One region of the Lysinibacillus sp. G01H genome, then DNA from elsewhere that is predicted to be linked to it. Evidence: riboswitches for the same ligand, from Rfam matches in the RefSeq annotation. Region 1 holds a riboswitch; each other region holds the start of a gene.

What was found. A riboswitch is a leader RNA that binds a small molecule or an ion and turns the genes downstream of it on or off. The one in region 1 is predicted to bind thiamine pyrophosphate.
Region 2: another riboswitch for thiamine pyrophosphate. It lies ahead of PSR12_RS12180 (ABC transporter substrate-binding protein); the one in region 1 lies ahead of thiT (energy-coupled thiamine transporter ThiT).
Region 3: another riboswitch for thiamine pyrophosphate. It lies ahead of thiC (phosphomethylpyrimidine synthase ThiC); the one in region 1 lies ahead of thiT (energy-coupled thiamine transporter ThiT).

Annotation. Positions count from the first base shown of each region.
Region 1 is NZ_CP118397.1:3,939,672-3,945,284, forward strand. It holds gene PSR12_RS20090 (polyphosphate kinase 2 family protein) at 1-440, opposite strand, end outside; gene PSR12_RS20095 (hypothetical protein) at 640-1,353, shown strand; gene map (type I methionyl aminopeptidase) at 1,383-2,138, opposite strand; gene thiT (energy-coupled thiamine transporter ThiT) at 2,301-2,861, opposite strand; TPP riboswitch at 2,996-3,103, opposite strand; gene PSR12_RS20110 (magnetosome magnetite crystal formation protein family) at 3,229-3,552, shown strand; gene PSR12_RS20115 (hypothetical protein) at 3,608-3,730, shown strand; gene PSR12_RS20120 (AAA family ATPase) at 3,761-5,613, opposite strand, start outside.
Region 2 is NZ_CP118397.1:2,400,117-2,405,729, reverse strand. It holds gene parC (DNA topoisomerase IV subunit A) at 1-1,936, shown strand, start outside; TPP riboswitch at 2,045-2,155, shown strand; gene PSR12_RS12180 (ABC transporter substrate-binding protein) at 2,309-3,304, shown strand; gene PSR12_RS12175 (thiamine-binding protein) at 3,306-3,596, shown strand; gene PSR12_RS12170 (ABC transporter permease) at 3,596-4,369, shown strand; gene PSR12_RS12165 (ABC transporter ATP-binding protein) at 4,344-5,093, shown strand; gene PSR12_RS12160 (TatD family hydrolase) at 5,083-5,613, shown strand, end outside.
Region 3 is NZ_CP118397.1:235,322-240,934, reverse strand. It holds gene PSR12_RS01150 (catalase) at 1-858, shown strand, start outside; gene thiC (phosphomethylpyrimidine synthase ThiC) at 981-2,759, opposite strand; TPP riboswitch at 2,900-3,014, opposite strand; gene PSR12_RS01140 (AEC family transporter) at 3,075-4,004, opposite strand; gene PSR12_RS01135 (methyl-accepting chemotaxis protein) at 4,116-5,613, opposite strand, start outside.

The DNA.
Region 1 (5,613 bases):
TAATCTCCTGCAGTTAAAATCTTCTCGAAATTATTAATTTCTTCATAAGCACGAGACCATTCATCCTTTGTTGCGAATCCTTCGATGCGTTCTACTAATACGCGACCATACCACGAGCGATCAAAAATAGCGATTTGCCCATGTTGAGGCAATTTTCTCCAAAATCGTTGTAAATAATTGTAGCGTAATTCATGAGCTTGAGGGGCAGAAATAGGATGTACAACATAACCGCGGGGATCGACACGTTCGATTAATCGTTTAATAGCGCCACCTTTACCAGCCGCATCCATTCCTTCGAATACCAAGATCAAGCCAATCTTGTTTTTTAATAAAAATTGTTGTGCATTCAACATTTCATATTGGAGTACTTTTAATTTCTTTTTATACATCTTTTTGTCTAGTTCAACAGTTAGATCTAGATTCTTCAAATTTTGTGTCATGAAACTTCACTCCTTTTATTTGGCTATTCTTATTGTACTAAAGAAATATATGGATGCCTATCAGACATGGTAAATTGTAGGTATTAATAGTAAAACAACACGATACATTGTTGGAAATTTCCGTTATAATAAAAAAAGTGACAGTACTATACTTATTTGTCTTTTCCCTATACAATCTAACACGAAGGGAGAGGAAAACATGCCTCGGTTTATCATGATGACAATCTCTTATCTTGTCTCAATCATCCTAACCTTTTCATCCTTTTTCGTGAACATCAACGGTCAATCTTCGCTAGAAATCGCTAATCGTTTTTCTGTAGTATTTGCACCAGTTAGTGTAAGTCATGTAATTTGGATTGTCATTTATTTTTTACTCGGTTATTGGTTAGTTATGAACATGAAAAAGACAACTTTGAAACAGTCTGCGCTTTTTAGTTGCATAAATATATTACAAGCATTAATGATATATGTCTGGCACCATGAGTTATTTATTGTTTCTCTTGGCATTACATTACTCTTAGTCTTGTATTTGTTTATGTTGTATAATACGTACCCTCTTCAGAACAAATCCTTGTTTGGTCGTATTCCTTTCTCTATTTATTTAGCATGGATGACATTTATTTTTATCACAAATACAAGCTTTACGTTAACGGCTTATGGTTGGAACGGCTTTGGTCTTAGTACGCCTCTTTGGGCAGTGATTTTACTTACTTTAGGAGGAGCCATTGCGCTACATATCCGTTTCCATCACTTTGATGTTATGTATCCAAGTGTTTTTATTTGGGCTTATATTGGAATCGCCATACATAATGGTTTTGATGAGCTACTTGTCACTACAGCCGCTTTATTTTTATGCGGTGTTCTCTTTGTTGGCATTTTATTTATTAAAAAAAATCCTGCCTACCAAAAATAATTTGGTTAGCAGGATTTTTTCATTGCATCCTATTCTTCGTCTAATGACGTTAAGATAATTGGTTTATCTTTTGTTACAATGACTGAATGTTCGATTTGAGCTACAAGTGATTTATCAGGTGTCACGAATGTCCAGCCATCACCTGCTTCTACGATATGCTCTGCATTTGCTGAGATAAATGGCTCAACCGCAAGGACCATACCTTCTTTCATAATAGTAGAATCCCATGCATCGTAATAATTTAAAATATGGTTTGGTTCATCATGTAAAGATTGACCTAAGCCATGACCTGTTAAATTCATAATAACAGTTAACCCATTAGCATTTGCCTCGCGTTCAACAGCTTTACCAATTTGATTTAATTTAGATCCAGCCTTTACTTTTGTCATTGCTCGATCAAAGGCACTTTTAGCAACACGGCAAAGCTTTTCTTTGTCCTCATAGCCATCACCCACAACAAATGAAATACCTGTGTCAGCAAAATAGCCATTTAAAGAACCAGAAACATCAATATTTACGATATCTCCTTCTTGAATAACACGCTTTCCTGGAATACCATGTGCTACTTCTTCATTGACACTAATACATGTATACCCTGGAAAATCATATTCTCCCTTTGGTCCTGAAATAGCGCCAGCCTCTGCAAACATGCGACCAGCAATTTCATCAAGCTCAAGTGTTGTAACTCCTGGCTTTGTTGCAGCTTTCATCGCTTCGCGAATTTCAGCACAAATGCGTCCTATTTTTTTAAAAGCTTCAATCTCTTCTTGCGTTTTTACAATCATGTATAACGTCCCTTTCATCTAATATCTATTCTTTAATATAACATAACTTTTTATGCGTATAACGATAAACGCTTTAAATATTGTATGCTTTCCTACTTTGCAAAGTGCTAAAAGAGCTATTCACGATAAAAAAGCCCCTCCACTCATGTGAAGGGACTTGCATTAAGCTTTTCTTTGCATTAATTGTGGAGCGGCTGTGAATAAAAGAACACCAACGATTGCCGTTAAAATGGTTGCTGGTAGCATATATGTACCATTGTAGATGATGGAATAGATCCATGCATTTTGGTCACCGGCATATTCGGCAAAAAATACAGCACCAGCAATTGTATGTGCTGTGTATCGTAAGAAGCCTGCGAAAACGGTACCTATGATTATATAAAGTGCCATTTTTATTTTGTTCATATGTTTAGCAGCGTCTAACACTGGTCCACGAACAACCGCCGCTAATCCTACAACTGTAAAAGCAACTCCATAATCCAAGAATCCTTGTAGCCAGTGCACAATCGTAGCACCAAACATGGTTTGCATTACACCTACGAGTAATCCAGTTGTTAGCCCAGCTACTAAGCCCCAGCGAAATGCTATTAACATAATTGGTACCATAACAAGACTAACTGAGCCGCCTTGTGCCCATACTTTAAAGGAAACCTGATCCAGTACGAGACCAATCGCTGCAAAAATCGCAATCTCCACTAGCATTAATAGTCTTTTTTTGTCCATACATATTCTCTCCTTTGTTCCGATGTAGGATACAAGAGCAGGAATAGAAAAGCGCTGATATGTCTCTTTCTGACACCTTTTTTCCTTTAAGGACGAAAAAACGATGTCAGGACAGAGCCTCACATCGTACAAGTGTCGGTTTCTATCCACATCCCTACGCAAGCGTTAACTTACAGGTTCGAAGAGTCAAGGCATTACGTGCCCAGTCTCAGCTGACATCATCAGCTCCCCTTGTGGTCGTTACATCTGAATTTATTTGAACAATCTCATTGTACGCAAAGGATTGAAGGATTACAACCTTCCATACATCATTTTTTTGAAACTTTGCTGTTTTTCATGCGTAAATATTTAAAAAGGAGGTACAACTATGGAGAATCAAAAAATTTTAGCTGCCTTTAGTTATCTTAGTATTTTCTTCGCCCCTTTTATCGTTCCATTAATTGTATATTTTGTGACAAAAGACAGTGATGTAAAAAGCCATTCGATTCGTGCACTTGTCTCTCATTTAATACCTTTTGTTTTTGGCATTCTATTCTTTATTGTCTTTGTTTTTTCTACATTTAGTTTAGATCCAACCTCCAATAACAAGACGGTGATGATTATTTGGTTTGCTTCATTCGCCATCTATGCTCTCGTCTCACTAGGTATTGTGATTTGGAATATAATTCAGGCTGTTCGTGTTATCCGTTAATGTTTTATTTTTACGTGAAACAGGTAGTAGTAATTGTAAAAGGAGCTGTTTTAGGATGAAAGTATCAAACGTTGTAAAAACTGCCGTCAAGTTAGCACCTATTGTTATTCCTATCGTAAAAAAAGTAATGGCTGCAAAAAAGGGCACAACACCTAATACCACCACTCGAAAAAAATAAAACGAAGGCGTATTCCTATACGCCTTCGTTTTATTTCACTTCAAAATGGGTTTGACTATGGCCATTCAATGTTTTTTCCACGTGTAAAACTGCTGGCATCGCAGATTTCAATTCAGGCACATGAGAAATAACGCCAATCATACGACCAGAATCCTGTAAATCAATTAATGTATCAATTGCTTTATTTAGTGATTCCTCATCGAGTGAGCCAAAGCCCTCATCAATAAACATCGTTTCAATATGAATATTACCTTGGAAGCTTTGAATCACATCTGCCATCCCCAATGCAAGGCTCAATGAAGCATTAAATTTTTCGCCACCTGATAAAGTTTTGACATCTCGTAATTGATCCGTATAAGCATCATAAACATCAAGACCAAGGCCACTTTGCTTCGCATGCTTTTCTAATCTATCTGAACGTCTAAGCTCGAATTGACCGTTTGATAAATGATACAGACGTATATTGGCAGCTTCTGTAATTTGATCTAAGTAGTTAATTTGTATATACCGCTCAAAGGATAGCTTTTTCGAGTTTTGTCCATTTAATAATCCATAGAGCTCCTTTACTCGCCCTGCTTCTTGTTCAAGTAAATGAAGCTCTTTCGCTATTTCTTCCACCCTTTCACTAAAGCCTTGGCATGCTTGTATAAAGCCATTCATCTGTTGCAAACGTTTAAATGCTTCCTCATAGGAAATTCGATGCTGTTCTACTCTTGCTTCAAGCGCCTCTAAATCTTGCTTCTCTTTCCCTTGAAGATAGGTAGCCCCTTCGGTAATCTGGATTTGCAACGTGTGTACTTGTAAAGCATAGTCACTGCATGCTTTTCGAAGTGCATCTAATTGTATGGCACTCCGTTTAGCAGTAGCATAAGCCTCATAGCTTTCGAAACCTAATTCTTGCATATTTGCTGTAAATTGCTGAAGCTTTTCATTCATTTTAAGCTGTAATTCCTCAAAGGACTGTTCGGCAATTTCTACAGTTAGTGTTGTATTGCTAGCTGTTTCCTTTGCTGCATGCAAATTTTCCTGACTCACTTGCCAACTTTTTTGAAGCTCTTCTTTCTGTTTTCTAACTTCATTCAGTTGTTGCTTTAATTGCTGTAAAGTTGGTAAATTAGGGGGCATCTGCTTAAGTTGTTCGTCTACAACCGCTTGTAATTTTGTCCATTCTTTTATCTGCTCTGCTAAATATTGCTCTAGCTTCATATGTTTATTTCGTAGCTGTTCTATTCGCTCATGCTGATGCTTTATTTTCAATCGCACATCAGCTAATTGATGTTGAATAATTTTTAATGCAGCAATCTCTTGTTCCACTTCATGTAAAGTAGCGGTGATCTGTGATTGGTCTTCTTGTTTAATATGCTGTGCCTCAAGTTGTTGCCATGTATCTTGAAGAAGTTGCTGCGCTGATGCTAAAAATGCCTCTTTCTCTAAATACTTACGCTCGTCTGATGATGCCTTCGCTCTTAATGCTTCCACTTGAGCAAGCTCAATAACTTCCAGTTGTTCATTGTGCGCTTTCTGATGTGTCATACTACCACAAACAGGACAGGCTTCTCCTTCCTTCAGCTGTTCTGCTAAAATACTAGCTTGACTCGTCAGCCACCGTTGCTGCAAAAGTTGAAGAGCCTCTTTACTATCTTGATAGAGACTGTCTGAAGCAACTACATCCTGCTTAGCTAACTCTACGGCATATTTATATTTCTCCGCTTGCTTGATTAAAGCAACTTGTTCCCGTAGTTTCGGTAATTGCTCTAAATAGCTTTCATAGGGTTCAACCTGTTTTTCATAGCCTTCTAACGATCGAGAAAAATGCTGGAATTGCTCTTGTTCATTTTCCAAAAGTTTGAGGTTATCATTTACTGCTCGTTTTGCATTTTCAG
Region 2 (5,613 bases), 1.5 Mb from region 1:
CGGCTCTACAGGGATTTCCGCTGGCTATGCGACAGATATTCCGCCACATGCCTTAGATGAAGTACTGGATGCTGTGTTGATGCGCTTAGACAAGCCTAATGTTACTGTAGATGAATTGATGACAGTGATGAAAGGGCCTGATTTCCCAACGGGTGGCATCATTCAAGGTGTTGATGGCATTAAAAAGGCATACGAAACAGGTCGTGGTAAAATCATCGTCCGTGCACAAGCAGTTGTTGAACCAATCAAGGGTGGTAAAGAGCAAATTGTTATCACTGAGTTACCATATGATGTAAATAAAGCGAATCTTGTAAAAAAAATTGATGAGCAACGTGTAGATAAACGACTAGAAGGCATTGCGGAAATTCGTGATGAATCAGACCGTACAGGCTTACGAGTGGTAATTGAGCTGAAAAAGGATGTACCAGGACAAGGAATTTTACAGTACTTGTTTAAAACAACGGATTTACAGGTAGCTTATAATTTTAATATGATTGCCATTCATAATCGTCGTCCAACGATGATGACATTGCCATTATTGCTAGATGCGTATATTGCCCATCAAAAAGAAGTGGTAACAAACCGCTCCATTTATGATTTGCAAAAGGCAAAGGACCGTTCTCATATTGTAGATGGATTAATTAAAGCTCTTTCGATTTTAGATGAAGTCATTGCGACGATTCGTTCTTCTAATGATAAGAAGGATGCAAAGCTTAATTTACAAGAGAAGTTTGATTTTACAGAAGTACAGGCAGAGGCCATTGTAAGCCTGCAATTATACCGTTTAACGAATACGGATATTACAGAGCTTCGTCAGGAACAGGACGAGTTAGATAAGTTAATTGCCAAGCTAGAGGGGATTCTACAAAGTGAGGCTAAGCTTGTGCGTGTTATTAAACAAGAGCTGCTTGATATTAAGAAACGCTTTACAGAGCCTCGCCGCTCGAAGATTGAGCAAGAAATTGAAGAAATTAAAATTACATTGGATGTCCTTGTGCCAAGTGAGGAGGTTGTCGTAACAGTAACGAAGGATGGTTATATTAAACGCACATCCACACGTTCTCATGCCGCTTCAAATGGGCAAGATTTTGCCATGAAGGATTCAGATTATTTATTGTATGAAGCAAACTTAAATACACAGCACCATCTATTGCTGTTCACAAATCGAGGCAATTATATTTATCAGCCTGTTCATGAGCTGCCTGATATACGTTGGAAGGATCTCGGCCAGCATATTTCAAGTATTGTCCCAACAGGGGAAGATGAATCGATTATTGCGGTTTATGGCTTCGAAACATTTGAACAGCCAAATACGTATGTCTTCACAGCCACAAAAGATGGTCAAATTAAGCGCTCACCACTCGTAGACTATGCAGTGACACGTTATTCAAAGCCTATTAAAACGATGAACGTCAAGGCTGGTGATGCGATGATCTATGCATCGTTTGTAACAGATGACGTGGAGCTGATGCTCACAACGGATACAGCCTATGCAATTCGTTTCCCAATGGAGGAACTACCTGTGACAGGTGTGAAAACAGGCGGTGTGAAAGGGATCACACTAAAAGATGGAGAAGCCTTAGTTGGCGTCAATGTATTACAGCCTGATGTTACCCAATATGTAGTGATTGTGACACAGCGTGGGGCCGTGAAGAAAATGAATGTCGCTGAAGTTGAAGTAGCAGGTCGTGCAAAACGTGGACTAAAAGTATTAACAGAGTTAAAAGCAAACCCTCACCGAATTGTGGCAGTTGTTCAAGCAACAGACGGGGAGCAGGTTGTGATTGAAACTGAAAAAGGTGTTCAAGAGGTGATTGACGTGCAAGCATTGTCTCGTGCGGATCGCCATTCCAACGGTTCATTTAAAGTGGATATTGCAACAGATGGGGCAATCTCTCATGTTGTCACAGCCAAAAAAGAACAGAAACCAAGCTAAAAGAATGCCCAGTCTCTTAGGAGTGCTGGGCTTTAAGCTCATTTCAAAAATAGCACCTTGTCATTTAAGTGAAACTATGGGTATAATAATCATCGAAAAGTTCATAGCGAAAGAATGTAGGGGGGCTAGTAATTGCTAGCTGAGATTGTGTCCGATAGACGCTGACCCTTTGAACCTGATTTGGCTCGTACCAGCGTAGGGAACATCTATTCAAAAAAGCAAAGTTTTGAAGATTGATTGCGATACGTCTGGGAGGAATCCTAGGCGTTTTTTTATGTTTCAAGCAACAGCTTGCCAACATTGTATACGCTTTCTTCTGGTGACAACATTCATTCATGAACACTTTCATATTACAAACTGGGAGGCTTTCGCATGAAAAAATGGTTATTTATTCTAATGGTAGCACTATTAACATTAGCAGGCTGTAGTGACAAGGAGGATAAGCAGGCTGCTGACAAGCTGAAAAAGGTGTCTGTGGTACTGGATTGGACGCCGAATACAAATCATACAGGACTATATGTTGCAAAAAAACTCGGTTATTTTGAGGAACAGGGCTTAGATGTTGATATTATTATGCCTGGTGAGGCGGGCGCAGATCAGCTTGTTGCTTCTGGAAAGGCGGATTTTGGCGTGAGCTATCAGGAAGGCATAACACAGGCACGAGTACAGAATGTGCCGCTGGTCTCAATCGCAGCAATTATACAGCATAATACATCTGGCTTTGCTTCTATTGCTTCAAAGGGCATTACATCGCCAAAGGATTTTGAAGGTAAAACCTATGGTGGTTGGGGTGCGCCATTAGAGCAAGCCGTCTTACAATCACTAATGCAAAAAGAAAAGGCAGATATTAATAAGCTAGATATTGTCAATGCAGGGGATTTAGATTTCTTCACAATGATGGAAAAAGACATTGATTTTGCTTGGATTTATTATGCATGGACTGGTATTGAGGCTGAGCTGCGTGGGGAAAAGATTAATATGCTATATCTTACAGATTATAGTGATCAATTAGATTATTATACGCCCGTTTTAGCTACAAATGAAAAAATGATACAGGACAACCCCGATGTAGTCAAAGCCTTTGTGGCAGCGGCAGCGAAGGGCTATGAATACGCAATTGGAAACCCAAGTGAAGCGGCGGATATTTTAATCGAAGCGGCCCCTGATTTAGATAAAGCGTTAGTGCATAAAAGTCAGGAATGGCTGGCTGATAAATACCAGGATGATGCCAAGCAATGGGGAGAGCAAAAGCTTTCTGTGTGGGAAAATTATGCGAAATGGATGTCTAGCAATCAAGTACTAGAGGGCGAATTTGATGCGAAAAAAGCCTTTACTAATGAGTTCTTACCTAAAAAGGAGGCCAAATAAGATGGCAAATTCATTAATCAGTGTACAAATCATTCCGAAGACAGAGAAATATGAAGATGTGATACCGTATGTAGATGCAGCAATTGCGGTGATCGATGCTTCTGGGGTGAAATATGAGGTTCATCCATTGGAAACAACGATGGAGGGTGAGCTTTCAACATTGCTCCAAATCATTGAAAAAATGAATGAGAAGATGATCGAGCTTGGTGCCATCAATGTCATTACACAAGTGAAAATTTTATATCAGCCAACGGGGATTACGATGGATACATTAACGGAGAAATATCAGTAATGAAACATGCATTACACAAAGGAAGGACGATAATTTTTATCGCCTTCCTCTTATTCATATGGGAACTAATCGTGAGGTTCGCTGAAGTTCCTCATTGGTTATTACCCGCACCCAGTAGTATTTTGTCGGAGTCCATCCAGTCGTATCAAACCTTTCTACCACATGCATTTGCTACGGTACAGCTAGCTCTACTAGGTTTGGCCATTGGCATCGCTTGTGGGCTAACGGTGGCAGTAGTGTTGCATCGATTTAATTTTATTCGAGAACTGTTTTATCCAATTCTTATTATGTCGCAGAATGTTCCTATTCTAGTCTTGGCACCGCTACTTATTATTTGGTTTGGCTTTGGCTTATTACCGAAGCTTATCATTATCTGTCTTGTGTGCTTTTTCCCGATTGTCATTGCAGCGATGGATGGATTTAGACAAACAGCTCCAGCATTAAAGCATTATTTTGCCATGGTTGGTGCTACAAAGGCACAAACCTTTTGGAAGCTGGAATGGCCTTATGCCTATCCTGCGATTTTTTCAGGCATTAAAATTGCGGCTACATATAGTGTGATGGGGGCTGTGATTGCGGAGTGGCTTGGAGCAAAAAAGGGTATTGGTGTTTACATGACCCTAGCCCAGTCCTCCTTCCGTACAGATCGCGTATTTGTAGCAATTTTTGCGATTGTTCTCTTGAGCTTACTATTGTTTAGCGGTATTCGTTTAATTGAAAAATTTATGGTGAAGGGAAGAGGCTATCATGCTCAGCATTCAAAACATCGCTAAATCCTTCGATGCACTAAAAGTACTTGATCAACTTTCTTTTGACGTAAAGGATGGCGAGTTTGTGGCCATTGTTGGTCCTTCAGGCAGTGGTAAGAGCACACTTTTTCAATTAATTGGTGGTGTTTCGCCAATTGATCAAGGAGCCATTTTACTAAATGGAGAGGATATCCAACGAAAAAAAGGAACGATTGGCTATATGCCACAGCAGCCATGTCTATTACCCTGGCGCACAATAGTAGAAAATGTCACGCTTATAGAGGAATTACAGCATAAACCGAATGTTGAACGTGCCAAGGAATGGTTAGAAAAGGTTGGTCTTGCCTCCTTTATCCATGCCTACCCGAACGAACTGTCTGGAGGTATGCAGCAGCGTGTGTCCTTTATTCGAGCAATGGTCAGTGAAAAGCCGATTTTATGCTTAGACGAACCATTTTCTGCGTTGGATGAATTTACTCGACTGGAAATGCAAGCATGGCTTTTATCTATCTGGGAAGAGTATCGCAAATCCATTCTATTTGTTACACATAGTATTGAGGAAGCTCTCTTTTTAGCAGATCGCATACTTGTTTTAACCAAACGTCCAGCAACCGTTAAAAAGGAAATCATCGTGCCATTTGAGAGACCTCGGAAAGAGGAAATTCGACATTCTGCAGCATTCACAGCGTTAAAGCAACAATTATTTATGTATTTACAGGAGGAAAAGGGTGATATGTATGTTGATTGATGCGCATATTCATTTGGATCAGTACACCGATGAGGAAATTCCCTCCTTATTAGAAGAGGTGAAAGCTGTAATTGCGGTTAGTATGCAACTTTCCTCTTGTGAAAGAACGTGGCGTTTATCGAATAGCTATCAGCAAGTAAAGGCTGCTTTTGGCTTTCATCCTGAACAGCCTTTACTAAGTCCAAATGATGAGGCAGCATTATTCGATTGGATTCGTTCGCATCAGGATGACATGGTTGCTATTGGTGAGGTGGGTCTACCTTATTATTTAAGACAAGAGCAAGGGATTGATGAACGTCCCTATGTGGCGTTATTAGAGCGTTTTGTTGTATTGGCGAAGGAACTGAACATGCCAATTGTGTTACACGCAGTATATGAGGACGCCCATGTTGTGTGTGATTTGCTGGAAAAGCATCAGCTTCACGAAGCCCATTTTCATTGGTTTAAAGGGGATGAAGCTATTGTGAAGCGCATGATAGAGCGTGGTTATTTTATTTCCATAACCCCAGATTGCTTGTAT
Region 3 (5,613 bases), 980 kb from region 1:
AAATTCCACTTCCGTACAGAGCAAGGCATTAAGAACTTAACTGCTGCCGAGGCGAATGAGATTATTGGTCAAGACCGTGAATCTTCACAACGTGATTTATATGAAGCAATTGAAAAAGGCGATTTCCCTAAATGGAAAATGTACATTCAGGTAATGACAGAGGAACAAGCTCGTGAGCTACCATACAACCCATTTGATTTAACAAAGGTATGGTATAAAAAAGACTTCCCATTAATTCCTGTAGGTGAGTTCGAGTTAAACAAAAATCCAGACAACTACTTTGCAGAAGTTGAACAAGCTGCATTTGCACCTTCTAACATTGTTCCTGGTATCAGCTTCTCACCAGATAAAATGTTACAAGGTCGTATCTTTGCATATGCGGATGCACAACGCTATCGTCTTGGTGTAAATCACTATATGCTTCCTGTCAACGCACCAAAATGTCCATTCCGTACTTTCCACCGCGATGGAGCAATGCGCTTTGATGGCAATCTCGGTTCGACATTAAGCTATGAACCAAATAGCTATGGCGAGTGGGAGCATAATTTAGACCATAAAGAGCCTGAATTACGCATTGATGGTCATGCAGGTATTCATGACTTCCGTGAAGACGATAATAATTACTTTGAGCAACCAGGTAAGCTATTCCGTCTATTGACGGTGGAAGAGCAACAACGTCTATTTGAAAATACAGCGAATGATATGGCTTCTGTTGAAGAATTCATCAAACGCCGTCACATTCTTCACTGCTATCTAGCTGACCCAGCATATGGTGAAGGTGTCGCAAAAGCGATGGGTCTTTCATTAGAAGGTATGGACCTTACAAATCCATATGTAAAACAACCAACAAACGTTTAATATTCCACTTTATTATTGATATCCAAATCCAACTTTTACTCCATGTGAATCCACTATTCACATGGAGTTTTTTGATTAAAAAAAGGCCTATGTCTATTTTTTGACATAAGCCTTTTCTTTCATTATTGGTAAATTCGACTGCCTGCTTTTTTAAACTCCTCTGCCTTTTCCTTCATACCTTGATGGATCGCTTCAGTCGTATTCAAATCCTTATCTTTCGCATAATTACGAATGTCCTGTGAAATTCTCATGCTACAGAATTTAGGCCCGCACATAGAACAAAAGTGTGCTGTTTTTGCTCCCTCTGCTGGCAGTGTCTCATCATGATATTCCACTGCACGCTCTGGATCTAGGGACAGATTAAATTGATCACGCCAACGGAACTCAAAGCGGGCTTTAGACAGTGCATCGTCTCGTTGTTGTGCACCTGGATGACCTTTTGCTAAATCAGCAGCATGTGCAGCAATTTTATAAGTGATAACGCCCATACGAACGTCCTCGCGATTTGGTAAACCAAGATGCTCTTTTGGTGTCACATAACAAAGCATCGCTGTACCAAACCAACCAATCATGGCTGCCCCAATGGCTGATGTAATGTGGTCATAACCTGGAGCAATATCTGTTGTGAGTGGTCCTAATGTATAGAAGGGCGCTTCCTTACAAACCTCTAATTGCTTGTCCATGTTTTCTTTAATCAGATGCATTGGTACATGACCTGGTCCTTCAACCATCACCTGAACATCATGCTGCCAAGCAATTTGTGTTAGCTCGCCTAGTGTTTCAAGCTCTGCAAATTGCGCCTCATCATTGGCATCTGCAATTGAGCCTGGGCGTAAACCATCACCTAAGGAAAAAGCAACATCATAAGCTTTCATAATTTCACAGATTTCCTCAAAGTGTGTATACAGGAAATTCTCTTGATGATGATATAAACACCACTGTGCCATGATAGAGCCCCCTCGAGATACAATACCTGTCACACGATTTGCTGTTAGTGGTACATAGCGTAAAAGGACACCTGCATGAATGGTGAAGTAATCCACACCCTGCTCAGCTTGTTCAATGAGAGTATCACGATAAACCTCCCACGTTAAATCCTCTGCTACACCATTTACCTTTTCTAAAGCCTGATAAATTGGCACTGTTCCCACTGGCACTGCAGCATTTCGAATAATCCATTCTCTAGTTGTATGAATATGTTTACCAGTCGATAGATCCATAATATTATCTGCGCCCCATCGAGTTGCCCAGGTCATTTTCTCAACTTCTTCCGCAATGGAAGAAGATACAGCAGAATTCCCGATATTCGCATTGATCTTTACATGAAAATTACGCCCAATAATCATTGGCTCTGCCTCAGGGTGATTAATATTAGAAGGCATTATAGCTCGTCCAGCTGCAATTTCTGAACGTACAAATTCAGGATTCATATTTTCACGAATCGCTACAAACTCCATTTCAGGCGTTATAATCCCCCTTCGTGCATAGTGAAGCTGTGTCACATTTTTACCTTTTTTAGCACGCAAAGGCTTTCTCGTCAACTCAGGGAAGACATTTTCTTGAATACGCGGGTCATCAACATGACGAAAACCATTATCCTCCGGTTTAATGGAGCGTCCCTCATATGCTTCTACATCCCCTCGCTCTTGAATCCATGCATTTCGTAAGGCAGGTAAACCTTTCGTAATATCTACTTGGTAGGCTGGATCTGTATAGGGCCCACTCGTATCATATACTCGAATAGGAGCATTTTCTTCATTTCCAAAACTGCCTGTTGTCGGACTTAATGCAATTTCTCGCATAGGTACTAGAATATCTGGGCGTGATCCTTCCACATATACTTTTTTGCTTCCTTCAAAGCTAGACATAATGGTAATATTCTTTTCACTAATTGCTGACATGAGCTACTTCTCTCCCTTAAATTTATTTTGATATAAGGACCGATTCTAGCTCACCCCAACAATCCAAAAAATAAAGGCCGAATCCAAAATAATTATTTGGATCCGGCCACGAATGTAAAGGTCTATTGATTGCATACTCTGCAATAGCTTCTTAACTTTCCCACGCTGGTATGAGCCAGATCAGGTCCAAAGGGTCAAGAAACTTCGTAGCGTTTCCCTCTCAGCCTGACTCATCAGACTCCCCTAGTTAATACTATTTAGTTTGATGCTAGTGTAGCAGATAATACTAAGAGATGGAAGTTATTTTTTATCTTACTAGGTAAATAATACTTCCGCAAAATAGATCACAATGGTTACAGTTATACAGCTTACAATGGTAGAAAATAAAACAGCTTGCGCGGCTGTTGCTGATTCTACATCATATTCCAATGCTAGACTAGAACTATTACGGGATGTTGGAAAGGCACTAGCTATAAACAGTGATTGTGCGACGACTCCATCTAATCCCAATATATAAATAATGGCTAATGCAACAGATGGTCCAATAATTAATCGCGTAAAACAGCTGATAATGACGGTTTTATTAAACATTGATTTCATCTCTAGTTGTGATAATTGTGCACCTAAAGTAATTAAGGCCACAGCAATAAATCCATCTGCCACATGTTCTACTGGTATTTTGATAAACTGTGGAATACCGATACCAAAATAGTTCATAGCGGCACCTATAATCAGCGCATGAATAATAGGCATTTTAAAGAAATCCTTGATGATTGTCATACCCGACTTTGTAGAAGAAATTAAATTGTATAATCCATATGTATACGTAGTCATATTTTGAAAGATTACGAGCATGACCTGAATGGCTACTCCAATAGGTTGCGTGGCAAATATCATTTGAGCAACTGGAATACCGTAATTGCCAGAGTTAATAAGCACCACACTATTTTTAAAGACAGCTGCCTCTGTTCTAGCTAAACCTAGCCCTTTTGCCATAAAATGACTGAGTAACATTTGACTACCGATAAAGAGTATAATAAATAATCCGACCTCTCCCAGTACCGATAACTCCACATGTGTTTCATATAAATTTACAAAAACAGCTGCCGGCATAAAGCAATATGTAATAAGCTGAGACAATGCTTTTAAATTAAAGCGAAATTTCTTTTGTAGGATAGCGCCTATTACAAGTAACACTAAAATAGGAACAACAATTTGAAAGAAAATCATTCCGAGATACATCATTTCAATGTCCCCCTTCCAGTGTTAATAGTAGTGTTGAATTCCTTCTAGGTCAATTTCTCTAACTTTCACAATAAAAGAAGACTGCCTCTATATTGAAGGCAGCCTTTGCTTTTAAACAAGCTTAAATCGATTTACAACTTCTTGTAGCTCGTTTGAAATATCGTTCATATTTTGAATAGACTCTGCTACTTTTTGTAATTCTGCTTGTTGATCCATTGCAGAAGCACTTACTTGTTCCGCAGAGGCTGCTGTTTGCTCTGAAATAGCCGAAATACTTTGGATAGCCATGATTGCCTGATTTTTATGCTCTAACATGCTAGATAGTTTATTCATTAATTCACTAATAGAATTTGCAATTGAACCTGACAAGTCACTGCTATCTTTAAACGCTAGTTGCGTGCTTTGTACTGACTCATTTTGAGATTGCATTAAATCTGCATTAGATGCAATAACAGCAACCGTTTGCTGAGAATTTTCAAGAATGCTTTCTACTGTACTCTTAATAATTTCTGTTTCATTTTTAGATTGTTCTGCTAGCTTTCTAACTTCCTCTGCAACTACAGCAAATCCTTTACCATGCTCACCAGCACGTGCAGCCTCAATACTTGCATTTAAAGCTAGCAGATTTGTCTGCTCGGTAATGCTTTGGATCGAAGCAATAATCTGATTAATATTGGCAATATTAGAAGCTAATGATTCCATTTGCTGCTGGATACGCCCATTCATTTCATTTGTCTCCATATTACGTACTCTTAAACTTTCAACTTCATGCAATCCTTTTTCCGTTGTTACACCTGTTTTATGAGATAGCTCATCCATTTCATTAGAAAGAGCCGTAATGGCATCAATCTGATCTGATAAATCCATCATTCGATAATTTGTTTCTTCTGTATCCTCTGACTGCTTCGAAGCTCCTTGTGCAATCTCGTTGATAGCTACAGAAACCTCCTGACTAGAAGCAACTACCTCGTTAAATGCCTCATTTACCTGATTAGAAGATTGGTTCAATAACCTCGTGGAATTTAGTACAGTTTGAATCGCACTATTGGTTTTATCTAACATATTATTATAAGCCACAGCCACTGCACCAATTTCATCAGGCTTAATATATTGCTCTTCTACCTTTTGTGTTAAATCCCCTTCGGCTGCAGTTTCAATCGATGCACGTAAAAATTTAAGTGGCTTTAGTTGTTTATAGATGAATAACACACTTGCAGCGGTCATCAAAACCACCATAATAATAGAAGCAATAATCGTAAATACAAATACATGATTATATGTTTCTAGAATCTTTGATTCAGCTAACACGACTTGAACAATCCATGTTTCGTCAATACCCTCTAAAATCATTGGAGCAAAGACATTATATGCCTTTTCCTTCAGTTGATTAGAGTCAACGTACATACTTGTTAGCTCACCATTTTCCATTGTCTTACTAATACTTGTCCAAGTAGGATCCTCTTGCATATTGCGCCCAACTAGCTCTTCACCAAAACTGTTAGCTGTTAGCACACCTTTATTCGTAATAATTGCCGCATAACCGCCTTCAGGGGCATTCGATTTTGTTAAATCATTTAAAAAATCTATTGATACATCGGCTGTCAATACA